3 regions of the Sphingobium sp. TomMM35A genome follow, and region 3 is predicted to be linked to each of the others. Evidence: riboswitches for the same ligand, from Rfam matches in the RefSeq annotation. Region 3 holds a riboswitch; each other region holds the start of a gene.
What was found. A riboswitch is a leader RNA that binds a small molecule or an ion and turns the genes downstream of it on or off. The one in region 3 is predicted to bind cobalamin.

Region 1 (9,934 bases), on a different contig from region 3:
GGATGGGTCGGGTTCATACTGCTCGGCCTCATCCTGCTGGTAGTTGCGAGCTTTCTCGCCGACCGGTCGCTGGGGCAGAGACCGCAAGTCCCGTTGCAGGTGCGCGTCACCGGGCATCAATGGTGGTGGCGAATCGAATATCAGGCGGGAAATGGGCGGTGGATAGAGACCGCGAATGAACTCCACCTGCCCGCTGGCGTGCCCGTGCTGCTGGAACTGCGTGCGGCGGATGTGATCCATAGTTTCTGGGTGCCCAACCTCGCGGGCAAGATGGACATGATCCCGGGCAAGATAAACAGAATGACCGTGACCGGCCGCACGAACGGCTGGTTCAGGGGGCAATGTGCCGAATTTTGCGGGACGCAGCATGCCAATATGGCGCTGGCCGTGAAGGTCGAGCAGGTCGATGAGTTCGACCGCTGGCTCGCTGAACAGGCGCGACCTGTGTCGCCCGGGGAAGGCGTGGCTGCTGGGCGTAAGGTCTTCGAAAGCGCCAGTTGTGCGGTTTGCCATCAAGTGCGCGGCACCGAGGCGCGGGGGCGGGTCGGGCCTGATCTCACGCATGTGGCATCTCGCCGGACCATTGCAGCTGGGACTGCGCCGATGACCCATGGCAGCCTGCGTGGCTGGATCATTCAGCCGCAGGCGATCAAGCCGGGGACGTCGATGCCCCCGAGCGACCTGTCGCCGCAGGACGCCGAAGCCGTCGCCAGCTATCTGGAGACGCTGCGATGAGCCAGCACCATGAGCAGCTTCAGGCGACATGGTCGGACCCGCCCGGCATCTGGGGCTTCCTGACCACCGTCAATCCGCGCCGGATCGCCGCCCGATATGTTCTGACGGCGATGGCGTTGCTGATCCTGTCCGGACTTTTGGCGCTCGACATGCGGGTGCAGCTCAGCCAGCCGCAGATGCATCGGATGACGGCGCAGCTTTATAATGAATCCTTTGCGCTGCACGGGTCCACCATGTTGTTTCTGGTGTCCGTGCCGGTCATGGAAGCCATGGCCATGTGGCTGGTGCCTTTGATGCTGGGGCAGCGGACAATGGCCTTCCCGCGGCTCAATGCCTTCAGCTACTGGCTGTACCTGGGCGGGGTGATGATGCTGTGGGTGCCGCACACGCTGGGCGTGACGCCGGACCTGGGTTGGTTCGAATATCCTCCACTCTCGGGCCCATCCTATTCGCCCGGCCACCGCGCCGACATCTGGGCGCAGATGATCACCTTTACGGAGGTGGCGGCGCTGGCAGTGTCGGTCAATGTCGCGGTCACGATCCTGAAGATGCGGCCGCCCGGCATGACGCTGGCGAAGATGCCAGCCTTTCTCTGGGCCATGCTGGTGTCGGCGGTGATGACGATTGTCGCCTTGCCAGCGGTGATGCTGGTGACGTCGATGCTCATCGCGGACCGGCTGGTATCCACCCATTTCTTCAGCCCGGCTGGCGGTGGCGACGTGCTGTTGTTTCAGCACCTCTTCTGGTTCTTTGGCCATCCAGAAGTCTACATCATCTTCCTGCCGGGGGTAGGCTTCGTGTCGGCGATCGTCGAGACCTTCTCCCGCCGCCGCCTGTTCGGTCATGTGCCGGTCGTGCTGTCGATGCTCGCCATCGCGATCCTGGCATTTGGGCTTTGGGTGCATCACATGTTCGCCGTCGGCCTGCCGAAGGTCGGTAACGCGCTGTACACGGCCGCGAGCATGGCGATCGCCTTGCCTGCCGGTATCCAGATATTCTGCTTCATCGCTACGATCGCACTTGGCAAGCCAAGTTACCGCACGCCATTGCTGTGGATCATCGCATTCATCCTGACCTTCGTGGTCGGTGGGCTGTCCGGCATCATGACGGCGTCGGCGCCGCTCGACCTGCAGCTCACTGACACCTATTTCGTGGTCGCGCACCTTCACTATGTCCTGATCGGCGGAGCGATGTTCCCGCTATTTGGCGCTTTCACCTATTGGTATCCCAAGGCAACGGGCCGGTTGATGTCCGATGGCTGGGGCATCGTAAGTTGCGCGCTGATCGTTGGCGGCTTCAACATCGCCTTTTTTCCGATGCACATATTGGGCCTGATGGGCATGCCACGCCGCATCTATACCTATGGGCCGGAGATGGGCTGGGGTGATCTGAACCTGGTGGCGACCGGGGGAACCGTTATCGCTTCGGTGGGAGCTTCGATCTTCGTGGCGAACGCGTTGATCAGCTATTGGCGCGGGAAAAGATCAGGCGCGGACCCCTGGGGCGGGTCGACGCTGGAATGGGCAACCCGTTCGCCGCCGCCCAACTATGCCTTCGCCGACGTGCCGGTGGTGAAGAGCGCCGCGCCGATGTGGGACAATCCGCTTGAGCCCTTCCCGGTGATGCGGGGTCTTTCGGCCGATGCCGGGAAGCGCTGGTCACGTCCCTGGTGGACGCCAATCCCCAATATCGCCAGCCAAGTCCCGGGCCGTCCATCTGGCCGCTGGTCGCTGCGCTGGTGACATCAGCCTTGTTCGTGGGCAGCATCTACACGCCCTGGGCGCTGGTTTGGGGCGCTGTGCCGCTGGCGCTGGCGTTGACGGCCTGGTTCTGGCCCACGCGGCCACGGCGGAAGGATGCGCGGGCATGACCGATCGGCCAGTTTATGTGCAGGGGGACCTGTCGAGCTTGCCGGAGAGCAAGGATGGTCCGGCAAGCCTTGCCTGGTGGGGCAATGCCGGTTTCATGCTGATCGAAGGAACCGCCTTTTTGCTGGCGGGCGGGTCTTATCTCTACCTGATGGTGGCGGGTTCCGATTGGCCGCCGAAGGGGTTCGCGCCTCCGCAGCTGGTCTGGGGCATCGTCTTCACGATCGGGCTGTTGCTCAGTGAAATTCCGAACCGTTGGCTGATCAAGAAGGCCAGGGCGAGGGATGAGAAAGCTGTGCGTATCGGCATCATCATCATGACGCTGGCCGCGTTTCTCCTGTTCATACCGCGTGCGTTGGAGTTCACTGCGTTGGGGCTGCGCTGGGATGAGCATGCCTATGGGTCGGTGCTGTGGATGCTGATGATCCTGCACACGGTTCATCTGATCACCGACTGGGGAGACACGCTGGTGCTCGCGCTCTGGCTGCACACGCATGAAGTGGGCGACCGGCAGTTTGCTGATGTGGAGGACAATGCGAATTACTGGCGGTTCGTCGAGCTCAGCTGGCTGCCGCTTTATGCCTTGATCTACTGGGCGCCGAGGCTGGCATGAGCAGGAACGCGCGCTACGCCATCCTTTTCGCCGGGCCTCCGCTGCTCTGGTTCGCGAGCCAGCAGGGGATCAGCTTTTTCCTGCATGCCTGGTGCCGAGCGGGCACATATTGGCCGGGCGCTGGGATTGCGCTGTTTTTGCTGATCGCTGGCGCTGCTTCCTGGGGGCTGGTGAGGCTGGCGCCGGGGAAATGGGGTGCGTTGTTGTGGGTCGGGATATTCTTTCTGGCGTTGATGTTCCAGGCTCTGGCTCTGCTGATCCTGGAGGGGTGCCGGGCATGAGGCGCGTTCCTGGCAGCTTGTGGCTTGTAGCGGTGTTGGCTGGCTTTGGCGCCGTGGGAGCGATTGGCAGCTTCGCCGTGCAACAGCGGCAGGAGATGAGCAGGCAGGAAGAGCATGCGCAGGCGCTGACGGGCGGCGTTGTGGAACGGGGCGAGCGGGCGATCGTGGCGAGGCAATGTAGCGCCTGTCATGAGATACCTGGCATAGCGGCATCGCGTGGGGCGGTGGGCCCCTCCCTGGCTGGTTTCGCCGCGCGCAAAACCGTGGCGGGGATGCTGCGGAACGATCCGGACGCGCTGGTGCGGTGGATCCGCTATCCGCAATCGGTGGTGCCGGGCAACGCCATGCCGAACATGGGCATAGGGGAGAAGGAAGCGCGCGACATCGCCGCTTATCTCTATACCCTTTCGCCCAGGGAAACATAGGCTGGCCCGTCATCCTGCTGTTCGGCAAGCATGTGCCAGGCGTAGAAGAGGGCGGCGGCGAGATAGAGCGTGCCGCCGGGAATCCACATGAGGATGCCTGCAAGCTGCTGGTCGTCCAGCGGGCTCATGCCCCAGGGCTGGGTTGTCAGCCAGTGCGGGCGGTAGAGGGCGCTTTGGGCAAAGGCGAGCAACGCGCCGAGCAAGCTCATCTGCATCATGGTTGCGAACAGGGCGATGATCCGGCCGGGGAGTTCCGAGCGAGCGAGAGCGTGCCAGAAGCCGGTGGCGGAGAGAAGGATGCTGAGTTGCATCAGCCAGAAGGCGGCGGAATTGGACAGCGCCAGATCATATGCTGGCGGAGCGTGCCAGAACCAGAGGACCAGCGCCTGAAGAACCGTCCAGCTGGCGAGCGATCCGCGTTTGGGGAGCATGGCTGCCGCGCGGGCGAGCAGGGGGGCGGCTATCAGGATCAAGACGAGATGGTGGACTGACCGGGCGGAGAAGAGAGCCGAGCCGATCGCGCAGAAAGGGGAAATGTAGAGGATCGCCCAGATGCCGGTGAAGGCGATCGCGGGTTTTCGGGAAGGGGGAGGAAGGCGCAGGGAGAGAAAGAGTGTGGCGGCGATGGCCAGCAGCAATAGCGGGTCCCAGTTCCACCGGGTCCAGAACTCCGCGGGCAGGGGAGCGGTGCCGCAATAGGGGGTGGGATTTTCCAACCGGGACGATCCTCTGTTTCCATCACCAAGTCGTGAGGGGGAGGATCGTTCCCATGAAGGAAATGGTGAATTGAAAGGGTTTTTGGAGATTTGGGGCCGAAAATTAACCTGAAGGTCAAAAATTCAGGCGGCGCTGTTGGCTGCGTGGATGCCAAAGGCCATGCGGGCGGCGTTGAGCGTATATTCATATTCTTCGCTGCCCGGCACGAGATCATGCCAGTTCTTGTGCGATATTGCAGCGAAACTGTCCTGCCAAATCTTGCAGGCTACCAGTTGTATTTCGGTTTCCTTGGGCGCGCGCTGCGCTTCCAGGCAGTCGCGCAAGATGGCGTGAAAAACGGCGCCCCGCAAAGGTGGGTGGGTCATGGACATCCTCTCCTGGCAACTGATTCTTTGTCCAGATTGCCGTAAGGGAAAGTTGCACAGCGGCGAAAGCGCGTCAACCATAGCCCAAAATTTCCATGCTGAACTCCAAGACTTTTAACCTGTTTAAATAAAGAATGTCTGGCTTTTACTTTACGAACACTTCCGTCCCATAAGTAAGTCGTTGATCGCGAAGGCCGGTCTCCTGCCAACGACCAGCCTTCGCCTTCAACTGTCAGAAGAGGAACTTGACGCCGCCGCGCACCGTTCGCGGTTCGACGACGCGGCTCAGCCGTCCTTCGACCGGCTCCGCATCGGCGGCGGGGATGTAGGATTCGTAATAATAGGCGATGTCCTTGTCCCGGCTGCCCAGGATATTGAGCAGTTCGGCATAGATCTGCACCCGCTTCCCCTTCCAGGCGGCGCGGGCATTGACGACAGTGCTGCCGGGATCGCGCACGCTATTATCCTCGATCAGGGGAGAGGGCCCGAGATGGCGGACGCGGATGCTGGCTTCCCATGGATCGAGGACGATAGCCGCCCCGGCGGACGCTGCGTTCCTGAAGGCGTTGGGGATATGATCGCCATTGGTGTAGCGGCTGTGGCTGGCGGTGTAATTGCCGTCGAAGGCAAGCCAGGGGAGTGGCCGCCAGAAGGCGACAAGCTCATAGCCATGGCGGCGGCTGGCTCCGCTGGGTTCGACCGCGTTGGAATCGCCGACGAAGCGCAACTCGCTGCCGACGTTCAGCCACCAATAGGTTGCGGTGAAGGTGAAGCCGGGAAGCTGAAGGCGGCCGCCCAGTTCCTTGCCGGTGCCGCGCACGAGCATGGGAACAGGCGTGTCCACATTGACCGCGCCGCGCGCATCGTTGGAATGGAAGCCCCGGCCCCAATTGGCATAGAGTTCGACCTGCGGGGTAATTGCCCATGCGGCCGACGCCTTGGGAGAGACGAGCGTGTCCGAGCCGCTGCCTTCACCCAACGCGGCGGCGACGGCGTCCCGGCTGCGGACATCATAATGATAATAGTCGCCGCGCACCCCGCCGGTGATGCGCAGGCCGGGAAGGGGCGTGACGGTCGCTTCGCCATAAAGCGCGGCCGAGCCTTGGTTGACGCGATAGCGCCCAAGCGAGGAGAGGAAAGCGCGCCCTGCGGTTCGGTTGACGCCGACATTGCCGATCGCGTCATAACGGTTTTCCGTGCCGAGCTTCAGTTGCAGCGCTGGATCGGCATCCCAGCGCTTTTCGCCCGTGAGGCCGAGAACCCAGCGGCGGTCGAATTGCTGTATCTGCGCGCTGGTGCCGTCGGGGTCGGTGTAAGTGGGGTTCGAGAACATCGTCCAGTCGTAGAACTGGGCATAAAGATTGGCGCGCCATGTCGGCTGAATGGTGGCGAGATTGCCGATAATGCGGGTGGTTTCACCGCGCGCGGACGGATCGGGCGAACAGAAGACATCGGGGCAGAGCGGCGTGCCTACGATGCGCTCGGGAATTTGCTCGGTCGGGCGCCATGTCGCGCGATAGGCGTGAAGCGTGGCGTCGATCTTCCCGGCCCCTGTGGGGAGCGTATATTTGGCGAAGCCCGCATAATGGCGCAGATGTTCAGGCTCCTGCCATGGCCCGTCATAGGCCTTGGCCTGCGCGACCAGGGTGAGATGGCCCGCGCCCGCCTTTACGGTCCCGCCCGACGCCAGCCTGCGCCAGCCGAAGGAGCCGCCCTCCGCCGCGACCCATGGCCGGTCATAGCCGTCGATCGTGGTCATATAGGCCGCGCCCGCAAGCGCGAAGTCGCCGCCATCGGCGCGATAGGGACCTTTGCGAAAATCCTCACGCGCGATGATTTCCGGGATGAGCCCGTTGAGGTCGAGATAGCCCTGGCCGTGGCCATGGCTGCGGAAGTTCATCTGAACCCCGTCGATATAGGTGGTGAAGTCCGACCCATGGTCGAGGTTGAAACCGCGCAGGAAATATTGATTGGCCTTGCCGCTGCCCGAATGCTGGGCCGCGACCATGCCCGGCACGGCTTCGAGCAGTTCGGCGACGCGCAGCAGCGGGCGGACGAGAAGGTCAGCGCCGCCGACGCTGCCTTCGCTCGCCGCATGGGCGGTGCCGATCTTGTCCTCGCCCCGGCCGAAGACGATGATGGCGCTGGCGTCTTCGCCCGCGTCGGCCGCTTCGGCGGCAAAGGCTGGCAGGGGGAGGAGAGTGGCGGTCAGCGCCCAGGCGGCGCGGTGGAAATGATCGGGAAGTTTCACATCATGCACTCCGGGCGTCTGGCGACATCCGGCAAGAGACCTGTCGTCAGGCGACGACCGGCGCACGCCGACGGCCGGACGCCCCCAAGGCGGCCGCCAGCGTCACCGAAGCGGCCTCTTGCCGCTCATTCGTCGCTCAGACGGAGTTCACCGTGCCGCGGCCATCCCCTGGACCAAGGCAAGAGCGACCAGACGCTGGCAGGTATCCTGGCTCGCGGGTCATCGCTTGATGCACGGCCTTCCCAGGCCTCGCAGGATTTAGCGTCCGGCCCAGTGACTTGCCCCAACCTGCCTGTGAGGTGGGGCGATGTGCATCGCGCTCGCCGCTTACAGTTGCAGGGACAGCCCTGGCTTGGGGAGGCGGATGCCTTCCTTACCATGTTCCCTTTTAAGCCTCTTTCGAGGCACCGGCGCGATCATGCCCGGGGGTTGCCCGGGTGAGGGGGCGATAGCGGAGGTGGGGGTGTGGGGCAAGGGGGGGTGGTGGGGATTGCTCCCTCTCCCCTTTAGGGGAGAGGGGTGGGGAGAGGGGGGCGGCGCTGGTTGCTTTACAGTCCCCTCTCCCGCCTTCGCTTCGCTCGGCACCCTCTCCCCTGAAGGGGAGAGGGGAATGGTGGTGCTGGGCCTTCGCGCCAAGATCAGTTCAGGGTCGTGCCTCGTTCTCGCTGGAGGCGGAGGGCCATGGCCTGGTAGCGGACGGCGCGTTCATTGTGGAGGGCGATGGTTGCCTGGTCGGCGCCGCGTAGGCGGGCTTCCCTGGCTTGCCGCGCTTCCTGGGCGGCGCAGGCGGAAAAATGTGACGCGTCATTGGGGCGCATGGCCCATATCCTCTCTCAAGTTTCTTATGGCTCGAACGATAACATCGGCCTTTCCCGCTGCCATTACGCAGGTTAACGCCGGAAAGCTTCTATTTTTTGACAGGAGCCTGGCGAATTTTCGCATAATGGAATTTTGGCTTTTCAGCGGGTTGAGCGGGAGCCCGCCTGCCTTTTTCTATCAACCGCCCCTGTTCCACGGCGCGGCGCGGAAGCTTTCGCGCAAGAATGCGATGAAGGTGTCCACGGCGGCAGGGCGGCCCGCCGCGCGGGGGTGGACGGCGTGGACGGCGAGGTCGGCGGGGCCTTCCCAAGGTTCAAGGACGCGGACGAGGCGTCCGTCCGCGATCAGATCGCCCACGTCCCAGAGCGAGCGCAGGGCGATGCCGACGCCGGTCAGGGCGAGTTCGCGCACGATTTCGCTGCTGTTGGTGCGGACATGGCTTTGGCCGTCGATCAGCTTGCGCGCGCGCCCGTTGACCAATCGCCATGGCAATTGTCCTTCGGCGGCGAGCAGACGGTGGCGGGAGAGGTCAGCTATCCCTTCCGGCGTGCCGTGGGCGGCGAGATAGGCGGGGTTCGCGCAGAGGATGCGGCGGTTGGCGGCGAGATGATGCCCCTCCAGATGGGCGGGAATGTCGCTGGTGATGCGGATCGCAAGGTCGATCCGTTCAGCGAGCAGGTCTTCATAGGCGTCGGACAGGTTGAGTTGGAGGTCGACGCGCGGATGCTGTTCCAGGAATCGGCCGACATGGGGGGCGACATGGAGGCGGCCGAAGGAGGTGGGGGCGGAGATGCGCAGCGGGCCTGACGCGGTGCGGTGGCGATTGGTGACGCGCTCTTCCGCGTGGGCAATGGCGTCGAGGATGGCGACGAGATCGCGGTGAAGGCTGGCGCCCTCTTCCGTCAGGGCGAGGCGGCGCGTGGTGCGATGGATGAGGCGGACGCCGAGGCGGGCTTCGAGGCGAGAGAGGCGTTTCGACATCATCGCGGGCGAGATGTTGAGCATGCGGCCAGCGGCTGAGAGGCTGCCTGCTTCCACCGCGCGGGCGAAGAGAAGATAGTCGGGGTCCATCGATGATCTTTTCCTGTGAGGAACAGATGCTTTGAACCTTTATCATCTAGTGCGAGGATGGCGGCGGGTCTATAGATTTTGGCCATAGTTTTTCGTGATGGAGAGTTGCCGATGGACGGTATGATCGAGAAATCGGGCCTGATGGTGGCCGCCGAACTGGCGCGCTTTATCGATGAGGATGTGCTGCCGGGGACGGGGATCGTGGCGGATGCGTTCTGGCGAGGCGCTGCTGCGATCTTCGCGCGGTTCGCGCCGCGCAATGCGGCTTTGCTGGAGAAGCGTGATGCTCTTCAGGCGCAGATCGATGCCTGGCACGGGGAGCATGCGGGGCGGCCTTTCGATGCGGAGGCCTATCGGGCTTTCCTGACGGAGATCGGCTATCTGGTGCCGGAGCCTGCGCCCTTTTCCATCGGGTCGGGCCGGGTGGATGCGGAGCTTGCGAGCTTGGCGGGGCCGCAGTTGGTGGTGCCGATCCTGAATGCGCGGTTCCTGTTGAACGCGGCCAATGCGCGGTGGGGAAGCCTGTATGATGCGCTTTATGGGACGGACGCGATCCCGGGCGTGGCGGCGGGCAAGGGCCATGATCCGGCGCGGGGCGCGCAGGTGATTGCCTGGGCCAAGGCGTTTCTGGACCGGGCGGTTCCGCTGACGGAGGGAAGCTGGGCGGAGTGGACCGGGGGCGAGCCGGTGTTGCGGGATGCTTCGCAACTCGCAGGACGGGCAGGGGATAATATCCTGCTGCGCAATCATGGGCTGCATATCGAACTGGTGATCGATGCGGGGCATCCG
Region 2 (9,934 bases), on a different contig from region 3:
GAGCTCCTCGATGGGGCTGTCATGGTCCAGCGTCGGGTCGGCCGCCCGCGCCGCAGCCAGCGCGGCTTCATCATGGGCAAAGCGCCCGGCTGCCAGCGCATCCGCATCGATGAGTGCAATGACGCCGTCCACCGTTGCCCGCGTCCGGATATCGGGCCACTGAAACGCTTTCACCAGTGGCTTGGGCAGTGCGAGCCCTGAGGTTTCGATAATGATGTGATCGGGCGGCACGTCCCGGTCCAGCAGCCGCTGCATGGTGGGCAGGAAATCGTCCGCCACGGTGCAACAGATGCAGCCATTGGCAAGCTCGATGATATCCTCGTCCGGGCAGGCTTCATCGCCGCAGCCCTTCACCAGCGATCCGTCTACGCCGACATCGCCAAATTCGTTGATGATGAGGGCGAGCCGACGCCCGCCCGCATTTTCGATCAGGTGGCGGATCAGCGTCGTCTTTCCGGCACCCAGAAAGCCCGTGATGACCGTGGCGGAAACCTTGCTCATAATGTCTGTCCTTTGTTGGGGATGAGCACGTCGATCTCGTCGAAGCGCTTCCAGCGGTAGATGATCCAGCTCACCAGCCAGCAGGCGGCGAACAGGCCTATGATGAAAAAGCCGAGGCTGTTGAAATGCTCGCCCAGACGGGCGGCGATCGACCAGATGCCGCCGGTCAGGCCCAGCTTGTCGCCCAGCAGCGCCGCCGCCTCGATCCCGCCGATGACGATGGCGACCAGCGCCGACACCAGCGTGATGGTGATGTTATAGTAAAGTTTGCGGATCGGCTTCACGAACGCCCATTGATAGGCGCCCATCATCAGCGCGCCGTCCGCCGTGTCGATGAGCGCCATGCCCGCCGCAAACAGCAGGGGAAATATAAGCACCGTTGCGATTGAAAGGCCGCTCGCCGCCTGACCCGCCGACAGGCCGAGGATGGCCACCTCCGTCGCCGTGTCGAATCCCAGACCAAAGAGAAATCCGAGCGGCGCCATGTGCCAGCTACGCGTGACGAGGCGGAACAGCGGCCGGAACAGGCGCGACAACATGCCCCGATTGCCCAGCAGAATGTCCATGTCCTCATCGACATAGCTTCCACCGTTGCGAACATGATTGAACGTCTTCAGAACAGACCGCAGGATGATGAGGTTCATCGCCGCAATAGCGAAGAGGAAGCTTGCGGAGATGATCGTGGCGATCGTGCCGCCGATCTCCCCCGCCGCCTCGACGCGGCTGAGGGCACTGGCGGCAAAGGCGATGAGGACCGCCGCGATCAGCACGATCGCGCTATGCCCGATGGCGAACCACAGGCCCACGGTCAGCGGCTGCTGCCCGTCCTGCATCAGTTTGCGCGTCACATTGTCGATGGCGGCGATATGGTCGGCGTCCACCGCATGTCGCAGGCCCAGGCTCCAGGCGAGCAGGGCGGTGCCCAGCATCATCGTATCGCCCGAGAAGATCATCAGGGCGCATATCCAAAGGCCGATATTGGCGGCGATCAGCAGCGCGAACATCCATGTCGCGCGGCGGCGCAGCGCCGGAACTTGCATAACCATCGGACGGCTTGGCTCCCGTCTGCGTCAGCGAGACTGGACGGGACCTCCGCTATGCGGCCAGCACGACGCGCCGGACGGACGCATCTTAGCGCCCGGCACGCATGCCGGTGCGGTCCCGCCGCACGCGTCGCTCAGACGGAATACCGTGCCCCGGCCATCCCCTGGGCCAAAGCAAGAGCGACCAGACGCCGGCAGGTCTCCTGGCTTGCGGGTCATCGCTCGACACATGGCCTTCCCAGGCCTCGCATGATTTAGCGTCCGGCCCAGTGGCTGACCCTCCGGCGGTAACGGAAAGTCGCTATGCGTCTCGCTCACCGCTTACAGTTGCAGGGACAGCCGCGGATTTGGGCGCCTGACCGGCAGCCCGCACCGCATTCCCTTTGAAGCCCGTTCGGGCACCGGCGCGATCGGGGCTGTGCATAGATGGCTTGACCGGCAAAGGAAAGCGGCAGTTGCATGGTTGCGTGATATTGCAGGGCGCATCCCGCCCGCCTAGACCGGCGCTATGCCGTCTCCTTTCTCCTTCACCCGCATTAGCCCAGAGGGCGACGCATCGCCCGTGGAGCGCGATCTGGCGGAAGAGATGCCCGTCGCGATCGAGTTTAACGGCGTTGGATATGCGGTTCTGATGGCGACGCCAGGGGACGTGGCCGAACTGGTTCAGGGCTTCGCGCTTGCCGAGCGGCTGGTCCTGCCATCGGACGCGCCGCTCGACGTTGACGTCCATGTAACGGAGCAGGGCCTCGTCGCCCGCGCTACGCTTCCGCCGGAGCGGGTGGAGGGACTGCTCGGCCGCGTCCGTCACCGCGTCTCCGATTCCTCCTGCGGCTTATGCGGCGTCGAAAATCTGGAGCAGGCGCTGCGGCCCCTGCCCGCCGTGACAGCCCGCTCGACCGCAGGCCGGGCAGCTATCTTCCGGGCGTCGGGCGATCTTGCCGAGCATCAACCGCTCAATCGGCAAACCGGTGCTGTCCATGCCGCTGCCCTGGCGGGGGCAGATGGCGCAATCCGCCTCGTTTATGAGGATGTGGGCCGCCACAACGCGTTCGACAAGCTGATCGGGGCGATGCGGCGGCGGCAATTGTCATGGGATGGCGGCTTTGCGCTACTGTCCTCGCGCTGTTCCTATGAGCTGGTGGAGAAGGCGGCGCTCGCTAATTGCCCGTTGCTCGTCACCATATCCGCCCCCACCCGCCTCGCTGCCGAACGCGCCGCCAGCGCTGGGTTGCCGATCATCGTGCTGGCGCGGGCAGACGCCATGCTGGCGGCGGGCGGGCCGCCCGGCTGACGAGGCGCCGCTTCATCTACCGCTTGCGGGCTTGGTCCTGCCTCATTATCAGCAGCGCCGCGACAGGTTCCCCGCTTGGGGATCAAAAGGGAAGTCGGGTGCAATGCCCGCGCTGCCCCTGCAACTGTAAGCGGTGAGTGGACCGGCCACGCAGCCATTGGGGGAGTATCTCCCGAGAAGGCGGCCGATGCGCATCGACCCGTGAGCCAGGAGACCTGCCTGCCGCAGTCGTTCTTCGACCGGACAGGGTGTACCGGACGAACGGGGTTCCCCGCGCGGACGACAGCCATCGCCTTGCCCGCCACTGGCCGGGCAGGGCCGTTGCGGTTCGATTTTGCAGGGAGGGCCATGATGCCGGTCTTTCATGTTCAGATGATTATAAAAGCGTGCCGCTGATGCTGCGTGCCGTCGAAAACAGCGCGTCGGTGGTCGTCTGTTCGACCTGCCGCCTGTCCGCAGACCAACGGGAAGACAGCGAAGGGCGCCGCGGCGGTGCGCTGCTGGTCGATGCCATGCGCGGGCTTCAGGCGCAGGAGCCTGCCTATGAAGCGATCGCCGTGCAGGACATGCCCTGCCTCTTCGCCTGCCAGCGGCATTGCACCGTCCATGTGCGCGGCCCTGGCAAGGTCGGTTATGTGCTGGGCGACTTCACCCCGGACGCGGATGCCGCGCGCGCCATCCTCGACTATGCCCTGCGCCATGCCGCCAGCGAAGAGGGCGTCGTGCGCTACGCCGAATGGCCGCAGGGGGTTAAGGGGCACTTCATCGTCCGGACGCCGCCCGAGGGCTTTGTCTGCACATGATCCGCTTTGAAGACCGCGACGGTTTTCAGGCCGCGCTCGCAACACTTCCTGGGAACGACGCGACGGCGATCGACGCTGCGGCGGCGCGGCAGGCTTCTTTGACGAAGCCCGCCGGATCACTAGGCCGCCTGGAGGAAATTGCCCTCTTCATGGCGGGCTGGCAGAGCCGCGAGTATCCGCGCGCCGACCGTATCCGCGCCGCCATCTTCGCTGGCAATCACGGCGTTGCCGCACGGGGCGTCAGCGCCTTTCCAGCGTCCGTCACTGCGCAGATGGTCGCTAACTTCCAATCTGGCGGCGCGGCGATCAATGCGCTTGCGGGCGCTTGCGGAGCCGATCTGGTGATCGTCCCGCTTTCCCTTGAACAGCCCACCGCCGACATATGCGAGGCCCCGGCCATGACGGAGGCCGAGTGCCTCGAATCCCTGAACGCAGGCGCTGCCGTGGTCCCTGAAGATTGCGACCTGCTCTTCGCCGGAGAGATGGGCATCGCCAACACCACCCCCGCCGCCGCGCTGTGCCTTCACGCCTTCGGCGGCGAGGCGCAGGACTGGACGGGGAGGGGAACGGGCATCGACGAAGTAGCCCTCGCCCGCAAGACGGAGGCCGTCCGCGTCGCGCTTGCCCTGCATGCATCCCATTGCACCGACGCCTTCGAAACGCTTCGCCGCCTCGGCGGTCGGGAGATCGCCGCCATGGCAGGTGCGATCCTAGCCGCGCGGATGATGCGCGTGCCGGTGCTGCTCGACGGCTTTATCTGCGGCGCCGCGATCGCTCCCCTCGCGCGCGACAATCCCGCCATCACTCAACATTGCCTGGCTGCCCACTGCTCAGCCGAAGCAGGCCATGCCCGGCTGCTCGAAAAGCTCGGCCTCAACCCGCTGCTGCACCTCGGCATGCGCTTGGGCGAGGGAAGCGGCGCGGCCGTCGCGGCACAGCTCATCCGCTCGGCCCTCGCGGCGCATGCGCATATGGCGACCTTCGCGCAAGCCGCCGTCGCGGGCGCGCTATGAGCCCGTTGACGCTCCACCTGATGCGGCATGGAGCACCACAAACGCCCGGACTTATGCTCGGTCACACGGACATGCCGCCTGATCCAGCCGCCATGCAGCTGTGCATCGATCGATCACGCGCGCTCACATTCGACTGTCTGACCAGCTCCGGCCTGGCACGCGCCAGCACGCCCGCCACGCTGATCGCCATCGATCGTCAAGCCGCCCATCGGATCGACCCGCGCTGGCGCGAACTGAACTTCGGCGAATGGGAGGGCATGGACCCCGCCACGCTTCCAGCCGGCGACACTGCCCGCTTCTGGTCGTCTCCCGACGACTATCCTCCGCCAGGCGGCGAAAGCTGGTCCGACCTCTGCCACCGTGTTAGCGCGGCACTGCGCGACGTAGGGGAGCCCACCCTCATCCTCACGCACGCAGGAGCGATCCGTGCTGCGCTGACGGTGCTTTGCGGCCTGAATTATCAGCAGGCCTGGGCGATCGATATCCCCTATTCGGCGGTGCTCACGCTGCGCTTCTGGCCCGGAGACAATCCCGGCGCGCAGATCACAGGCCTCGTAACATGACCCGCCTCATCCTTGCCCTGCAACTCATGACCCGCCTGCCGCTCCCGAACGTAGGCGCGGACGAAAACGACTTCGTCGCCGCTATCCGCTGGTTCCCCGCAACAGGCATCATCGTCGGCCTGACGGTCGCCGCCGCCATGACAATGGGCTTGCAGAGCGATCCCTGGATCGCCGCCTTGCTCAGCCTCATTGCCTGGGTCGCCATGACGGGAGCGCTCCATCTCGATGGCCTGGGCGACATAGCCGACGGGGCCGGAGCAGCGCATCATGACCGGGAAAAGCTGTCCGCCGTCCTTGCTGATCCGCACATCGGCAGCTTCGGCGTCGTCTCGATCGCCCTGCAATTGCTCACAAAGCTCGTCCTGCTCCGCCTGTGCGCGGAGCATGTCCCGCCGCTAGCCCTTGTCGCCGTGCCCTTCGCAGCCCGGATTGGCCCGCTCGCCTGGACCCTGTGGCTCCCGCCGCTTCACCAGGGTCTCGCCAGCCGCTTCCGCGACGGTATCGGCGCGTCGCATCTGTTGGGCTGGACAGTATTGGCCGCAGCCCTCTGCCTGATGATCCCCCCGCTCTTGTCCGCCGCCCTCTTCATCCCATTATGGGCATGGTGGTTGCGCAGTCGCATCGGCGGCATTTCGGGAGACGGCCATGGCGCGGGCATAGAGCTTGTTGAAAGCGGCTTGCTCTTCGCGCTGGTGCTGGCGCGATGAGCGGCATCTTCCACTGGCATGGCGGGCGCCTCGCCGCTGCGCGTCAGCATTACAAGGAGGCGCGCCTTCCCTGGATCGATCTCTCTACCGGCATAAACCCGCTCGCCTGGCCCGGCGCGACTGCGATAAAGACCGATTGGCGATCGCTCCCAGATCCCGCAGCACTCGCCGATCTCGAACAGGCCGCCGCCGCCCATTTCGGCGTTACCACCGGCCATATCTGCGCTTTGCCCGGCAGCGAGACCGGCCTGCGCCTGCTCGGCCATCTGCTCGACGCCCCCGCCTGCCACATCCAACCGTCCTACCGCACCCATGCGCAGGCTTTCCCGAATATGCATGCCTTGCAGCAGCCGGAAGCTGCACCGCCGGGTACCGCGCTCCTCCTCGCCAATCCCAACAATCCTGATGGCCGCCTCTACACGCGGGCGCAGATGTGGCAGCTTCTGTGCCGTCAGGAAAAGCGGGGCGGCTGGCTGATCGTCGATGAAGCCTTCGCCGACTGCATGCCTGCCGCCAGCATCGCCAGCGAGGTTGCCGATAACCGAAGCCTGATCATCCTCCGATCCTTCGGCAAGTTCTTCGGCTTGGCGGGGGTGAGATTAGGTTTCCTCCTCGGGCCATCCGCCATTGTCGCTGCCTGCCGCCGTCTGCTGGGAGATTGGCCGCTATCCGCGGCGGCGATCGATTTCGGCCGGGCTGCCTATCGCGACCGGCGCTGGATCGACGAGACGGTCGCGAGCTTGACCACTCGCGCGGCCCGCCTTGACGCGCTGCTCATCCGCCACGGCTTCAGTCCGCGCGGCGATTGCCCGTTATTCCGCCTGATCGATACGCCAGACGCTGCTTCGTTGTTCGATCGCCTTGCGCGGCAAGCGATCCTCACGCGTCCGTTCGAAGATTATCCCCACTGGCTGCGCTTCGGCCTTCCTGCCGGCGATGCCGATCTGGCCCGGCTGGACGAAGCCCTTGGTTGAGTTGGCCGCGCTCTTCCTCGACGCAGTTCTCGGCTGGCCAGCCAGGCTGCAAGCGCGCGTCGGACATCCGGTCGGCGCCTTCGCCCGGATCATCACCGCCTGCGAACGCGGCCTCAACCACCCCGGCTTCAGCACCCCGCGCCGCCGGACAGGTGGCATCCTCACGCTGCTGATCCTCCTGGCAATCACCATCGCGGTCGCCTGGGGTGCCGATCGCCTTCTTCGTCAACTGCTCGGGTCCTGGGCCTGGGTGGGGCTCGCGCTTGCGGCCTGGCCTGCTCTCGCGCAGCGCAGTCTGTTCGATCATGTCTTGCCCGTGGTGCAGGCGCTGGAGGCTGGCAATCTCTTCGCCGCCCGCCGCGCCGTCGGCCACATCGTCGGCCGCGACACCGCCGCGCTGGATGAAGCAGGCGTTGCGCGCGCCGCTATAGAAAGCCTCGCGGAAAGCTTCTGCGACGGCGTCGTCGCGCCGCTTTTCTGGCTGCTTGTCGGCGGCCTTCCCGGCATATGGGCCTATAAGGCCGTCAACACCGCCGACAGCTTGATCGGGCACCGGGAAGAACCGTTCGCAGCATTTGGCTGGGCCGCCGCCCGCTTTGATGACCTTTTGAACCTCATCCCTGCGCGCTTGTCGGGCTTCCTCATCTGCTTGGGCGGCCTGGGCGGCTGGCGTATTTTGTGGCGCGATCATGGCCGCCATGCCTCTCCCAATGCGGGTTGGCCGGAGGCGGCGATGGCGGGCGCGCTCCATATCCGGCTCGCCGGGCCGATCGCCTATGAGGGGGAGTTTCATGCCAAGCCATGGATTGGCGGGGAGGGTGCGGAAGCCACCCCCGCCGCCGCGCGCGCGGCGCTTTCGCTTTATATCCGGGCTTGCGCCTTGCTCTGGCTCATGACTGCGGCAACCGAAGGATTTCGCTGATGGACGCTTGGCAGAAAATGCTCGTGCTCGGTGGCGCCCGCTCAGGCAAGAGCCGCCATGCCGAAGCGCAGTGCGAGGGCTTGCCCGGCACCATCAACTATATCGCCACGGCGCAGGCCTTCGATGCCGAGATGCGCGACAGAATCGCCGAGCATCGCGCCCGGCGGAGCAAGCGATGGCAGACGATAGAGGCGCCGATCGACCTGCCCGCCGCCATCGCGCAGGCGCAACAATCTGGCCCCATCCTTGTCGACTGCCTTACTCTCTGGCTGTCAAACCTCTTGCTCGCGGGTGAAGATATTGACCGTTGGAGCAAGGATCTGGTCACCGCTGTTGGTGGTTGCACCGTGCCCATGGTGCTTGTGAGCAATGAAGTCGGGCTGTCGATCGTTCCTGAAAACGCCCTTGCTCGCCGCTTCAGAGATGAGGCAGGCCTTCTCAATCAACATGTCGCGGCTGTCTGCGACAGGGTTCATTTCGTCGCTGCCGGTCTGCCCGTGACACTCAAGCAAACCGGATGAAGACGCGTGGGCGCATCTGCTCATATTGAAAATCGCGCGAGCCATCCGGGCAGCTTGCCGTAGAGGCTGAATAAATTCATTGCGCGAATCGATGGCGTGATAAATGGGTGCGGCGGCTTGCCTGCGATCGACTGGATCAATATGGGACGCCCAATAATGGTTGGAGGGGTTTTATGGGAGCCAGCGATCATGGCAGGGGCGCTATGTCCCGGACCGGGGGGAAATCGGAAGACCGCCAAGGTGTCTTGATCGGATCGCGGCTTCTGGACAGGGGATAAGTCAGTGAACGCATTGAATGCAGATTATCTGTTCGTCTTCATTTTGGCGGCTTTTCTTGGTTTTCAGCTGATCAAGAAGGTGTCGCCATTGCTGCACTCGCCGCTGATGTCGCTGACCAATGCGATTGCGGCGGTGGTGATTGTGGGGGCGATCACGATCACGGGTGAGGAAGGGGCGACGCCTCTTGCCAAGACCTTGGGCTTCATCGCGGTTTTTTGTGCGACGGTGAACCTGGTGAGCGGGTTCATGATCACCGATCGCATGCTCAAGATGTTCAAGCCGCGGGGGAAGTAACAGATGGACGCCTTCGTACCTTTCGCGGCGATTGCCGCATCGGCCCTGTTCATCCTGTCGCTGATGTGGATGAGCCATCCCTCGACGGCCCGGCGCGGTGTGCGCGCGGGCGAGATCGGCATGGTCATCGCCATCATCGGCGCGCTGGTCCAGCATGAGGTGGTCGATTACAACCTGATCATCATCGCGATGATCGCGGGCGCGGCCGCGGGTATTCCGATGGCGCTGCTGATGCCGATGACGGCGATCCCGCAGCGGACCGCCATCTCCCACGCCTTCGGCGCGCTTGCGGTCGGCCTCATCGGTGCTGCCGAATATTACAAGCATGCCCATGCCGAATATGCCGGCGGCTTCATCATGTGGGCGCTGATGTTCGAAATCCTGCTGGGTTTCCTGACCTGCACGGCCTCGATCATCGCCTTTGCCAAGCTTCAGGAACTGATGGGCAGCCGCCCGGTGTCCTTCCCGGGCCAGCGTATCGTCAATGGCGCGGTGGCGCTGGCGGCGGTGGTGATCGGCGTGACGCTGGCGCTTGATCCGACGCAGACCTGGTTGTTCCCCGTTTTCGCGGCGCTCGCCCTGCTGTTCGGCATCCTGCTGGTGATCCCGATCGGCGGCGCGGACATGCCGACGGTCATCGCGCTTCTGAACAGCTATGCCGGTCTTGCCGCTTCCGCCATGGGCTTTGCGCTGGGCAACAAGCTGCTGATCGTGGCAGGCGCGCTTGACGGCGCGTCGGGCTTCATCCTTGCGGTCATCATGTGCAAGGCGATGAACCGCAGCTTTGCCAACGTCATGTTCGGCGGGTTCGGCAATGTCGTGGCAGGCGCCGCTGGCGGCAAGGACGACCGCGTCGTCCGCTCCGCCTCGGCCGAGGAAGCCGCGATGCAGCTGGAAAATGCCGGCACTGTGGTGATCGTGCCGGGCTATGGCATGGCCGTCGCGCAGGCGCAGCACAAGGTCAGCGAGCTTTACCAGGCGCTCACCAAGAAGGGCGTGGACGTCAAGTTCGCGATCCACCCG
Region 3 (9,934 bases):
ACCGCGCCACCGACGCCGATGGCGACACCCAGCATCATGCGCAGCCGCGCCTTGGTGAGGTCGACGCCCAATGCCTGCGCGCCTTCTTCGCCCAAGGTCAGCGCGTCGAGACTGCGCCCGTCCGCGATCAGCAGCGCGGCTCCGACAAGCACGCAGGGCAAGGCGATCCAGACATGCGCATAGCTGCGATTTTCAAGGCTGCCCATCAGCCAGCTCATGATCTCCATCGCGGCGAAGGGATTGGGCGACAGGTTGAGCGACAGGCTGATCCCCGCCCCGGCGAGCGTTGCGACGGCAATGCCAGCGAGGATCAGCGTCAAAGGACTTTCCGATGGCCCGGCCAGCAGGAACAGCGCGCCGATCGCGATCAGGCTGGTGGTGATGGCCAGGATCGGCAGGATCACTGGATGAAGCTGCGCCAGCCCGAAATAGAGCGCGCCCACCGCCCCGAGCGCGGCTGCATTGGATGCGCCAAGCACCGAAGGTTCGGCCAGCGGATTGCGCAAATAGCCCTGCAATGCCGCTCCGGCGAGGCCGAGCATCGCGCCGACGATCAGCCCGAGCAGCATGCGCGGCACGCGCAGATCGATCAGGATGGCGCGGGCGACCTCATCGCCGCCGCCGCTCAGGACGGCAAGGATGCGAGGGGGTGAAAGCGGAACGGCGCCCAGCGTGAGCGAGCCCAGCGCTGCGATGAGAGTCAGCGCGGTGAGAACCGGGAGCAGAAGCGGATGGCGGCGCGCGCTCATGGCTTGCGCACTCCAAGGCCGCTGATACAGGTCGTAGTGCTCCTGCGAAGGCAGGAGCCCAGTTGCTTCACTTGAGCTGGGCTCCTGCCTTCGCAGGAGCCCAGCACGTTGCAGAGGCAGGATTGATGCGCGGAAAGATCATCGCGGCGCTTTGTGCGCTCAGCCTCACCAGCGCCGCCCCTGCCCCGCCACGCCGCATCGTGTCGCTCAACACCTGCGCCGACCAATATGTGCTGGCGCTCGCCGATCCGGGTCAGATCGCGGCGTTGAGCCCCTATGGCCATGATCCCGAATTGTCGGCAGCGGTGGCGAAGGCGCGGCGCTTTCCGGTGCTGAAGCGCCCGGCCGAAGAGGTGCTGGCGTTGCGGCCCGACTTGGTGATTGGCTTTCCTGATGGCACAGGCGGCGTGGTCGGCGCGCCCGATGGGCGATGGCGCAAGCTGGGCCTCGCGAGCGCAACCAGCTTCGCCGCAATCCGCGATCAGGTTCGTCAGGTCGCGGCGGCGGTCGGCCAGCGCGCGCGCGGCGAAGCGTTGATCAGGGGCATGGAGCGCGATCTTGCCGCCCTGCCCCGGCGCAAGGGCGGCGGGGTCGCGGCCTATTATCAGCGACGCGGCTACATGACGGGCACGGGCACCCTGGTCGATGAACTGATCCGGCGCGCGGGCCTCGTCAATCTGGCGGAAAAGCTCGGCAAGCCCGCGCTGGCGCAAGTGCCGCTGGAACAGATGATCGCAGCCAAGCCCGACTATCTGATCGTGGAAGAAGGCAGCGAAAACATCGTCGATCAGGGGACGGAGATGCTGCACCATCCCGCGTTGAGATCCATCCCCCGCATCCGTGTGCCCCAGGCCTGGACGGTCTGCGGCGGCCCCGCCTATGTGCAGGCCGCGCGCAGCATCATTGCCCAGGCGGATGCTGCGGGCAAAGAGAGGGCGCAGCCAAAGGCCGCGCCCCGGCGATGAAGCGGGGCGGCCGCCCACCCCGTTCATCTTTCACCGTCAGAAGCGGACACGCACGCCGCCATAGGCCGATCGGCCATAGGTGCTGTAGCCATAGACGGTCGCATATTCTTCGTCCGTGACATTGTCGATGCGGCCGTAAATCTCCAGATGCTCGTTGATCGGCAGCGAGGCGCGGAGGTCCAGCCGGGCGTAGCCGTCGAGACGCTGGGTGTTGGCGGCATCGTTGAAGCTGTCGCCGACCATGGTCACCGTTGCGCCAGTCGACAGGCCGAACGACCAATCATAGTCTGCCGAGACGCTGACGGCATCCTTTGCGCGGCGGGGAAGGCGCTTGCCTTCGTTGAGCCCGCCTTCGGACCGGTCGACAGCGTCGATATAGCTGTAGGCCGCTATGACCGTCAGCGCATCGACGGGCTTCAGCGTCAAGGCTGCTTCCACGCCCTTTGCACGGGTGCGGGTGAGGTTGACATAGCGGCCGAAAGGAAGGGCGAAGCCGTCGAAATAAATCTGGTCGCGGGTGTCGCGGCGAAACGCGGTGACAGAGATCATCGCGCGGCCCTCATCCAGGCTCTGATCGAAGCCGATGTCATAGCTTTTCGACCGTTCGGGCTTGAGGTCGAGATTGCCATAGGTGGCGTCGTAGATCTGGTACAGCGAAGGTGCGCGAAAGCCTTCGCCATAGCTGGCGCGGATATTGGTGCGGCCTTCATTGGGCGTGTAGTTGGCGTTGGCGCCAAAGGTGGTGGCGCCCCCGAATTGGCTGTGATCGTCATGGCGTACGCCGCCGGTAACCGACAAGCCAACAAAAGGCTTTACGACCGCAAGCGCATAGACGCTGTCGATGTTTACCTCTGCTCCGCTGACGACCTTATCGCCTGTGAAGAAGTCGTAGAAGAACGAGTCATATTTGGGCCGCTCATGCTCGTAGCCAAAGACCAGTTTGGCTTGATCCACCGGCTGATAGACGCCTTCATATTCAAATCGCAGGTTGGTGCCTGAATAGCCATAGTCAGGCGCGGAACTGGGCGCGAAGAAATAGTCGCGGTCATTGCGGAACCAGGTCACCGCCGCACGCTGCGTCAACTTGCCGTCGAAAGAGGAAAGGTTGAGCCCCGCATAGCCGACATATTGGTCAAGCTTGCTGCTATCCCTTGATTCAGCCGGCGCGCCAAAGAAGATGTCGGTATCGAGGTCCGCATGGATGTAATAGCCACGCAGGTCGAGGCTGAGATTGTCGGTGAAGGCGAGCTTCAGCTTCGCGTGGGTCGCGATATTTTCATAACCGTCCTTCTCCGTACCGCCCTGTGCCGCGGAGATGCCATCGGTACGGAAATAGGCGACGCCCGCGCTGCCCGATGCGATGCCGGTGCTGCCCGATATGTCAGCCTTTGCATTCAGCGTGTCGGCATAGCCATAATCCACCGATGCGCTGCCGCCAACGCCTTCGCCCGGCTCGGCCGACATGATGTTGACCACGCCGCCGATCGCCTGGCTGCCGTAGACCACCGAATTGGAGCCGCGCAGCACTTCGATGCGGCGGATGTTGCCCGTGAGCAGATTGCCGAAGTCGTAGGCATCGCCAATGACGCTCGGGTCATTGATCTTCACGCCATCGAGCAGCACCAGCGTTTGCGTCGTTTCCGCGCCACGGATCGAAATGCCGGTGACGCCGCCCACGGCATCGGCGCGGTTGAAACGGACGCCGGGCGTGGTGATCAGCAGGTCCGCGACGCTGACATTCTGGCGCGTCTCGATCGTCTTTTCATCGATCACCGTCACGGCCTGCCCGACTTCATCGGTCGGCTGCTCGATGCCGAGCGCGGTGACGACGATTTCGTCTGCGTCTTCGGCAAGCGCTGGGGTGGCGGCGAGGAGCGCCAGCAGCGAGATTCCGGTCTTGAACATATTCTGTCTTCCCTGAGCGCCATGCGACATGAGGCCAGGGCGTCCGCGCGAGCGGCCGGTGCGCGAGGGAGGGAGACGCCAATCCCGTCACGCGCACCGATGCGGCCCTGCGCCGCTTCGTCGCTCAGACGGAAAACCGTGCCCGGGCCGATCCCTGGACCCAGGCAAGAGCGACCATGCGCCGGCAGGTTTCCTGGCTCGCGGGTCGTCGCGGCGATGCACGGGCCTTCCCGGACGCGTGTCCAGTGGCTGGTCCCCCTCGCCTTCCCCTTTTGAAGGCATGCGGGTTTCCGGGTGCATCGCGCTCACCGCTTACAGTTGCAGGGGCAGCTGCGGATTTGGACGGATGAGCCGTCCGCACCGCATTCCCTTTCCGGCGCGATCTTATCGTCAGCGGTTGCCCGCTCACGCCGCGCGCCATAGGGGAAAGCGAGGGTTCTGCCAAGGAGTGGATCGATGCGATTACTGGGCGCTGTGCTTGCCGGGGGACGATCAAGCCGGTTCGGGAGCGACAAGGCGCTGGCGCTGATGCCGGATGGGCGCATGCTGATTGAACATGCGGTAGCAGCAATCGCGCCGCATGTGGAGACGGTGGTGGTCTGCGGGCGGACGGTCGAGGGGATGACCAGCCTCTCCGACCGGCCCGCGCCTGATATGGGACCGCTGGGCGGGCTGAACGCGGCACTGCATCATGCGCGGGACGAAGGCTATGACGCGGTGCTGACGACCGGGTGTGACATGCCGCTCTATCCGGCGGCGCTGGTGGAGGCGCTGGCGGGAGAAGGCGCTGCGGTGTTGAAGGGGCAGCAACTTGCCGGTTTCTGGCCTGCGGGGCTTGCAGATGAACTGGACGCGCATCTGGCTGAGGAGAATAGCCGGTCGATATATGGCTGGCTGGAGCGGATCGGCGCGCGGATCGTGGAGCGGGCGGATATCGTCCTGCCGAATATTAATCGACCGCAGGATCTTGCCGGATTGCCAAAAAGCTAGCTGCGCCGTGCTCCTGCCTTTGCAGGAGCACGTTGCTTATCGTGCTGAGCGGGTTGCACCCTATCGCCGAGCTGAACTTGCCGAAGCCCCCTCCCTTCCTTCCAACTAAGTTCGGGGGCGTTCGGCAAGCTCAGGGCAAAGGTCGCGGAGAGCCGGTCTTCAAAGCTGAAGAGCGACGCTCGTGGCGGCCTCTACTGGCATGGTCGTGCCCGCCACCGCTTCACCAATCAGAAGCAGGGTCGGATCTTCGTCGCTGATCGTGGCCACCAGAAAGGCAAGCGCCGACAGCTTCCCCCGGATCAGGCGTTCGGTGGGCAGCGAGACATTGACCGCCACCATCACCGGCGTCTCGGGATCGCGTCCGGCGGCGATCAGCTGGCGGCTGATCTCTCCGGCGGCGGCGCGCCCCATATAGATGCCGAGCGTGCCCCCGGGACGGGCGAGCGTTTCCCAGTCGAGCTTGAGCGGCTCACCGGCTTTCAGATGCGCGGTCACCAGTGTCAGGCCGCGCGCCTTGCCGCGCAGGGTGAGCGAGGCGTTGCCGCTTGCCGCCGCCGCGCTGGCAGTGGTGATGCCGGGGCAGATGTGGGTGCGGATGCCGTCAGCGGCGAGATGATCCATCTCCTCGGCCGAGCGGCCAAAGACCGACGGGTCGCCGCCTTTCAGGCGCACGACGCGCTTGCCTGCCTTTGCGGCGGCGAGGAGGAGGTCGTTGATGCTTTCCTGATCCTTGCTGTGGCGGCCGGAGCGCTTGCCGACGCTGACGCGCTCGATGCCCTGCGGGATGAGGTCGAGGACGCCGGGGCCGACCAGTGCGTCATAAAAGACGATGTCGGCCGCCGCCATCAGCTTTTCGGCCTTGCGGGTCAGCAGGTCCGGGTCGCCGGGACCTGCGCCGACCAGCCAGACTTCACCGGGGGCGATAAGTTCATTCGGCTGCATGGAGCGTCTCCTGCGGGATTTGGGCGAGGATGTTGGCGAGCGCGGGGCGGCAGGACCCGCAGTTGGTGCCCGCGCCGATCGCCTTGCCGATGGCGGGCACGTCGACCAGGCTCTGGTCGCGAATTGCGGCGACGATCTGGTTGAGGCCGATGTCGAAGCAGACGCAGATGGTCGGGCCTTTGTCAGGCTGGCTGCCGGGGCCGCGCGCCGCGAGGACGGAAGCGCCCACCTCTTCGGCTTCAAGCTGGCCGATGAGCCAGTCGCGCGTGGGGAGCAGGCCGGTGCGGGTCACGAAGAGGACGCCTGCCAGCTTGCCATCCTTGATAATCGCGACGCGGCGGGTGCCACGCGACATATCGACGGCCTCGACCCGGTCGCCCCTGGGCAGGCAGGCTTCGAGCCGGGCGGGATCGCCATTGCCCGCGACCTCGTAAAGCGCGCCGCCCGGCACGGTGACCTTTGTCGCCCACAGGCAGGGAACCCTGGCGGGCTGCTCGCCGCGCAGGATCAGGAAGCCCTTCCACTCGGTCGCGACTTTCTCGATGCTGGCGGGCGTCAGCTTGAAGCCGGGCTGACCGGAATGGGGATCGACCAGCGGGCGGGGGAGCAGGCCGGTGCGGCCGCCGGTCGAGATTTGATCGGTCCAGTGGATCGGGGTGAAAATCTCGCCCCTGCGCTGGCCCTCGCTGAACGCCACGCGGAAGATGCTGTTGCCCTGCGCCGTGAAAACCCGGGCCAGGTCGCCATGGGCAATGCCCAGTTCCTGTGCGTCCTCGGCATGGATTTCGACAAGCGGCTCCTCCCGATGACGGGCGAGCTTCGCCGACAGGCCGGTGCGCGTCATCGTGTGCCACTGGTCGCGATAACGGCCGGTGTTGAGCGTCATCGGCCACTGTTGGAGCGGCTCCTGAAGGTCCATCTGCTTGGCGAGTACCAGCCGCGCCTTGCCATCGGGGGTGGAGAAGCGACCATCCGCGAAGGGCTTGTCGCCACCCCAGCGGAAGGGCTCCATCGCCTCATAGGCGTCGTTGCCGATGGTCGCCTGCGCGCGCAGGTTGAGCAGCCGTGCACCATCATTCTGATAGGCGGTCAGGCGGGCATGTTCGCGCCAGATGTCGGCGGGCCGATCATAGGCGAAGGCGTTGCGCCAGCCCATGCGACGGCCGACTTCCTTGATGATCCACCAGTCGGGCTTCGCCTCGCCGGGCAGCGCCATGAAGGGGCGCTGGCGGCTGATGGTGCGGTCCGAATTGGTGACGGTGCCGTCCTTCTCTCCCCAGCCAGCAGCGGGCAAGCGAACGTCGGCATAGACGCTGGTGTCGGTGTCGGCGATGATGTCCGAGACGACGAGGAAGGGCACGGTCTCCAGCGCCTCGCGGACCCGGCCTGCGTCGGGCAGCGAGACTGCGGGGTTGGTGGCCATCACCCAGAGCGCCTTGATCCGGCCTTCGTTGATGGCGCGGAACAGGTCGACGGCTTTCAGGCCCGGCTTGGTCGCCATGGTGGGCGCGGCCCAGAAGCGGCCGACGCGTTCCACATTCTCCGGCGCGAAGTCCATATGGGCCGCCAGCGTCGAGGCGAGGCCGCCGACTTCGCGGCCGCCCATGGCGTTGGGCTGGCCGGTGATGGAGAAGGGCGCAGCGCCGGGCTTGCCGATCCGGCCGGTAGCCAAGTGGACGTTGATGATCGCGTTGACCTGATCAGTACCGCGGATCGACTGGTTGATGCCCTGGCTGAACAAGGTGACGGTGCGCGCGGTGGCGGCGAACAGCTTGAAGAATTGCTCCAGCAGCGCGGGCGCGATGTCGCAGGTCTTTGCCGTGGTCCAGAGATCATGGCCGGTGCGGATATGCTCCCAGAAGCCTTCGGGCGCATTGAGATGGTCGGCGATGAACGCAGGGTCGGTGACGCCTTCCTGATCGCACCAGGCGAGCAGACCGCTCATCAGGGCAACGTCGGTGCCAGGCTTTACGGCCAGGTGCAGGTCCGCGCCTTCGCAGGTTTCGGTGCGGCGTGGGTCGATCACGACCAGCTTGGTCCCACGCTCCGCTCGCGCCGCCTGAATGCGCTGATAGACGATCGGGTGGCACCAGGCGGTGTTGGAGCCGACCAGCACGATCAGATCGGCTTCGTCCAGATCGTCGTAGCTGGCAGGCACGATGTCCTCGCCAAAGGCGCGGTTATGGCCCGCGACCGCGCTCGACATGCAAAGGCGGCTGTTGGTGTCGATATTCGCGGTGCCGATGAAGCCCTTCATCAGCTTGTTGGCGACATAATAATCTTCGGTCAGCAACTGGCCCGAGACGTAGAAGGCGACGCTGTCGGGGCCGAAGCGATCGACGGTGTCGCGAAATTTCTTCGCGACGAGGTCCAGCGACTTGTCCCAAGTGGCGCGCTTGTTGCCGATCATGGGGTGCAGCAGGCGGCCGGTTAGGCCCACCGTCTCGCCCAGATGCGTGCCCTTGGAGCAGAGCCGCCCGCCATTGGCAGGATGCGCCTCATCGCCCTTGATCGTGACCGATCGGGGTCCGGTCGGCGTGGCCGAAATGCCGCAACCGACGCCGCAATAGGCGCAGGTAGTGCGGATGGCCTGGTTCATGCTCTTACCTCTTCTTCCCGAGGAACAAGAATTGGGTGGAGGCGCTTGCCGCAAGGGATGGCCAACAAGACACCCCCACCCAGATCCCCGCCATTATGGCTGGGGACCGGAAGCTCGATGCCGCTTTCAGGCAGCCGCCTTCAGCGCCGTGGGCCGAGCGATCAGGATGCGACCGCCCTCCTCCTTCACGGCGATGGTCGGCGTGCAGCCCTCGTCATTGCCCTGCGCCTCGCCCGTTTTCAGGGCGATGTTCCAGTTGTGGAGCGGGCAGGCGACGCTGTGGCCATGGACGATGCCCTGGCTCAGCGGCCCCTTCTTGTGCGGGCATTCATTGACCAGCGCGAAGACCTTGTCATCGCTGGTGCGGAAGACGGCGATTTCCTTTTCGCCGCCAATCTGCACCGTGCGAGCGCCGCGCTGGGGAATGTCGGCCAGCGTTCCGATGTCGATCCAATCGGTCATGGGTGTCACTCCGCAGCGATGGCAATGGGTTCGAGGTGCTGGTGCAATTCGCTTTCTGCACCGGCGGCGCGCTGCGCCCAGGGATCTTCCTGGCTGAAGCTTTGCGAATAGAGGAAGCGTGCGCGCAGAGCCTCGCGGCCTGCGTCGTCCTCGACGATGCGCTGCTTCACATAGTCGACTCCGACGCGCTCGATCCAGGGCGCGGTGCGCTCCAGATAGCGTGCTTCCTCGCGGTAGAGCTGGGTGAAGGCGGCGCAGTAATCGAGCGCTTCCTGCTCGGTCGAAACCTTGCAGAGCAGATCGGTGGCGCGGACATGAATGCCGCCATTGCCGCCGACATGCAGTTCATAGCCCGAGTCCACGCAGACCACGCCGAAGTCCTTGATCGTCGCCTCCGCGCAGTTGCGGGGGCAACCGGATACGGCGATCTTGAACTTATGGGGCATCCACGACCCCCAGGTCATCCGCTCCGTCTTGACGCCAAGGCCGGTCGAATCCTGCGTGCCGAAGCGGCACCATTCCGAACCCACGCAGGTCTTCACCGTACGCAGCGACTTGCCGTAAGCGTGACCCGACACCATTCCAGCGGCATTGAGGTCGGCCCAGACGGCGGGCAGATCTTCCTTCTTGATGCCGAAGATATCCAGACGCTGGCCACCCGTGACCTTCACCATCGGCGCGTCATATTTCTCGACCACATCGGCGATCGCGCGCAGTTCCTTGGGGTTGGTCAGGCCACCCCACATGCGCGGGACGACCGAGTAGGTGCCGTCCTTCTGGATGTTGGCGTGCATACGTTCGTTGACGAAACGGCTCTGCTGGTCATCGACATATTCGCCCGGCAGCGCGCAGAGCAGATAGTAATTGAGCGCGGGGCGGCAGGAGGAACAACCATCCGGGGTGGACCAGTGCAGCTTCTGCATCACCTCGGGGATCGAGCGCATATTCTGCGCCACGATCTCGCGGCGGACATCGTCATGGCCGAAGCTGGTGCATTTGCACATCGTCTTGGGACCCGACTGGACGTCATCGCCCAGCACCACCGCCAGCAGGTTCTCGACGAGACCAGTGCACGAACCGCAGCTGGCCGAAGCCTTGCAGGTGGCGCGCACGGCATCCAGGCTGCATGCGCCCTTTTCGATGCAACCCACGACCTGGCCCTTGCTGACGCCGTTGCAGCCGCAAATCTCGGCATCGTCCGAGAGCGCCGCAACGGCCGCCTTAGGGTCCAGCGCGCCTCCTCCAGAGGCGAAGGCCTGACCGAAGATCAGCAGGTCGCGGATTTTGCCGACATCTTCCTCGCGCTTCAGCAGGTCGAAATA

Region 1: it holds a riboswitch for cobalamin, as region 3 does, so the genes downstream of both, ACYU8T_RS15055 (TonB-dependent receptor) here and ACYU8T_RS00500 (TonB-dependent receptor plug domain-containing protein) in region 3, are expected to answer to the same signal.
Region 2: it holds a riboswitch for cobalamin, as region 3 does, so the genes downstream of both, ACYU8T_RS13375 (DUF1636 domain-containing protein) here and ACYU8T_RS00500 (TonB-dependent receptor plug domain-containing protein) in region 3, are expected to answer to the same signal.

Annotation. Positions count from the first base shown of each region.
Region 1 covers NZ_BSRC01000002.1:423,175-433,108, reverse strand. Annotated here, with positions in the region: gene coxB (cytochrome c oxidase subunit II) at 1-735, shown strand, start outside; gene ACYU8T_RS15090 (cbb3-type cytochrome c oxidase subunit I) at 732-2,477, shown strand; gene ACYU8T_RS15085 (hypothetical protein) at 2,474-2,605, shown strand; gene ACYU8T_RS15080 (cytochrome c oxidase subunit 3) at 2,602-3,216, shown strand; gene ACYU8T_RS15075 (hypothetical protein) at 3,213-3,497, shown strand; gene ACYU8T_RS15070 (c-type cytochrome) at 3,494-3,922, shown strand; gene ACYU8T_RS15065 (cytochrome c oxidase assembly protein) at 3,895-4,638, opposite strand; gene ACYU8T_RS15060 (hypothetical protein) at 4,762-5,004, opposite strand; gene ACYU8T_RS15055 (TonB-dependent receptor) at 5,237-7,195, opposite strand; cobalamin riboswitch at 7,436-7,682, opposite strand; gene ACYU8T_RS15050 (hypothetical protein) at 7,894-8,073, opposite strand; gene ACYU8T_RS15045 (LysR family transcriptional regulator) at 8,252-9,145, opposite strand; gene ACYU8T_RS15040 (malate synthase G) at 9,257-9,934, shown strand, end outside.
Region 2 covers NZ_BSRC01000002.1:44,442-54,375, forward strand. Annotated here, with positions in the region: gene cobW (cobalamin biosynthesis protein CobW) at 1-501, opposite strand, end outside; gene ACYU8T_RS13365 (HoxN/HupN/NixA family nickel/cobalt transporter) at 498-1,547, opposite strand; cobalamin riboswitch at 1,721-1,965, opposite strand; gene ACYU8T_RS13370 (formate dehydrogenase accessory sulfurtransferase FdhD) at 2,053-2,835, shown strand; cobalamin riboswitch at 2,883-3,072, shown strand; gene ACYU8T_RS13375 (DUF1636 domain-containing protein) at 3,231-3,638, shown strand; gene cobT (nicotinate-nucleotide--dimethylbenzimidazole phosphoribosyltransferase) at 3,635-4,651, shown strand; gene ACYU8T_RS13385 (histidine phosphatase family protein) at 4,672-5,214, shown strand; gene ACYU8T_RS13390 (adenosylcobinamide-GDP ribazoletransferase) at 5,211-5,921, shown strand; gene ACYU8T_RS13395 (threonine-phosphate decarboxylase) at 5,918-6,895, shown strand; gene cbiB (adenosylcobinamide-phosphate synthase CbiB) at 6,858-7,817, shown strand; gene cobU (bifunctional adenosylcobinamide kinase/adenosylcobinamide-phosphate guanylyltransferase) at 7,817-8,338, shown strand; gene ACYU8T_RS13410 (NAD(P) transhydrogenase subunit alpha part 2) at 8,621-8,911, shown strand; gene ACYU8T_RS13415 (NAD(P)(+) transhydrogenase (Re/Si-specific) subunit beta) at 8,915-9,934, shown strand, end outside.
Region 3 covers NZ_BSRC01000001.1:95,658-105,591, reverse strand. Annotated here, with positions in the region: gene ACYU8T_RS00510 (FecCD family ABC transporter permease) at 1-749, opposite strand, end outside; gene ACYU8T_RS00505 (ABC transporter substrate-binding protein) at 875-1,714, shown strand; gene ACYU8T_RS00500 (TonB-dependent receptor plug domain-containing protein) at 1,751-3,619, opposite strand; cobalamin riboswitch at 3,786-4,048, opposite strand; gene mobA (molybdenum cofactor guanylyltransferase) at 4,076-4,609, shown strand; gene cobA (uroporphyrinogen-III C-methyltransferase) at 4,769-5,551, opposite strand; gene ACYU8T_RS00485 (molybdopterin-dependent oxidoreductase) at 5,538-8,150, opposite strand; gene nirD (nitrite reductase small subunit NirD) at 8,277-8,612, opposite strand; gene nirB (nitrite reductase large subunit NirB) at 8,618-9,934, opposite strand, start outside.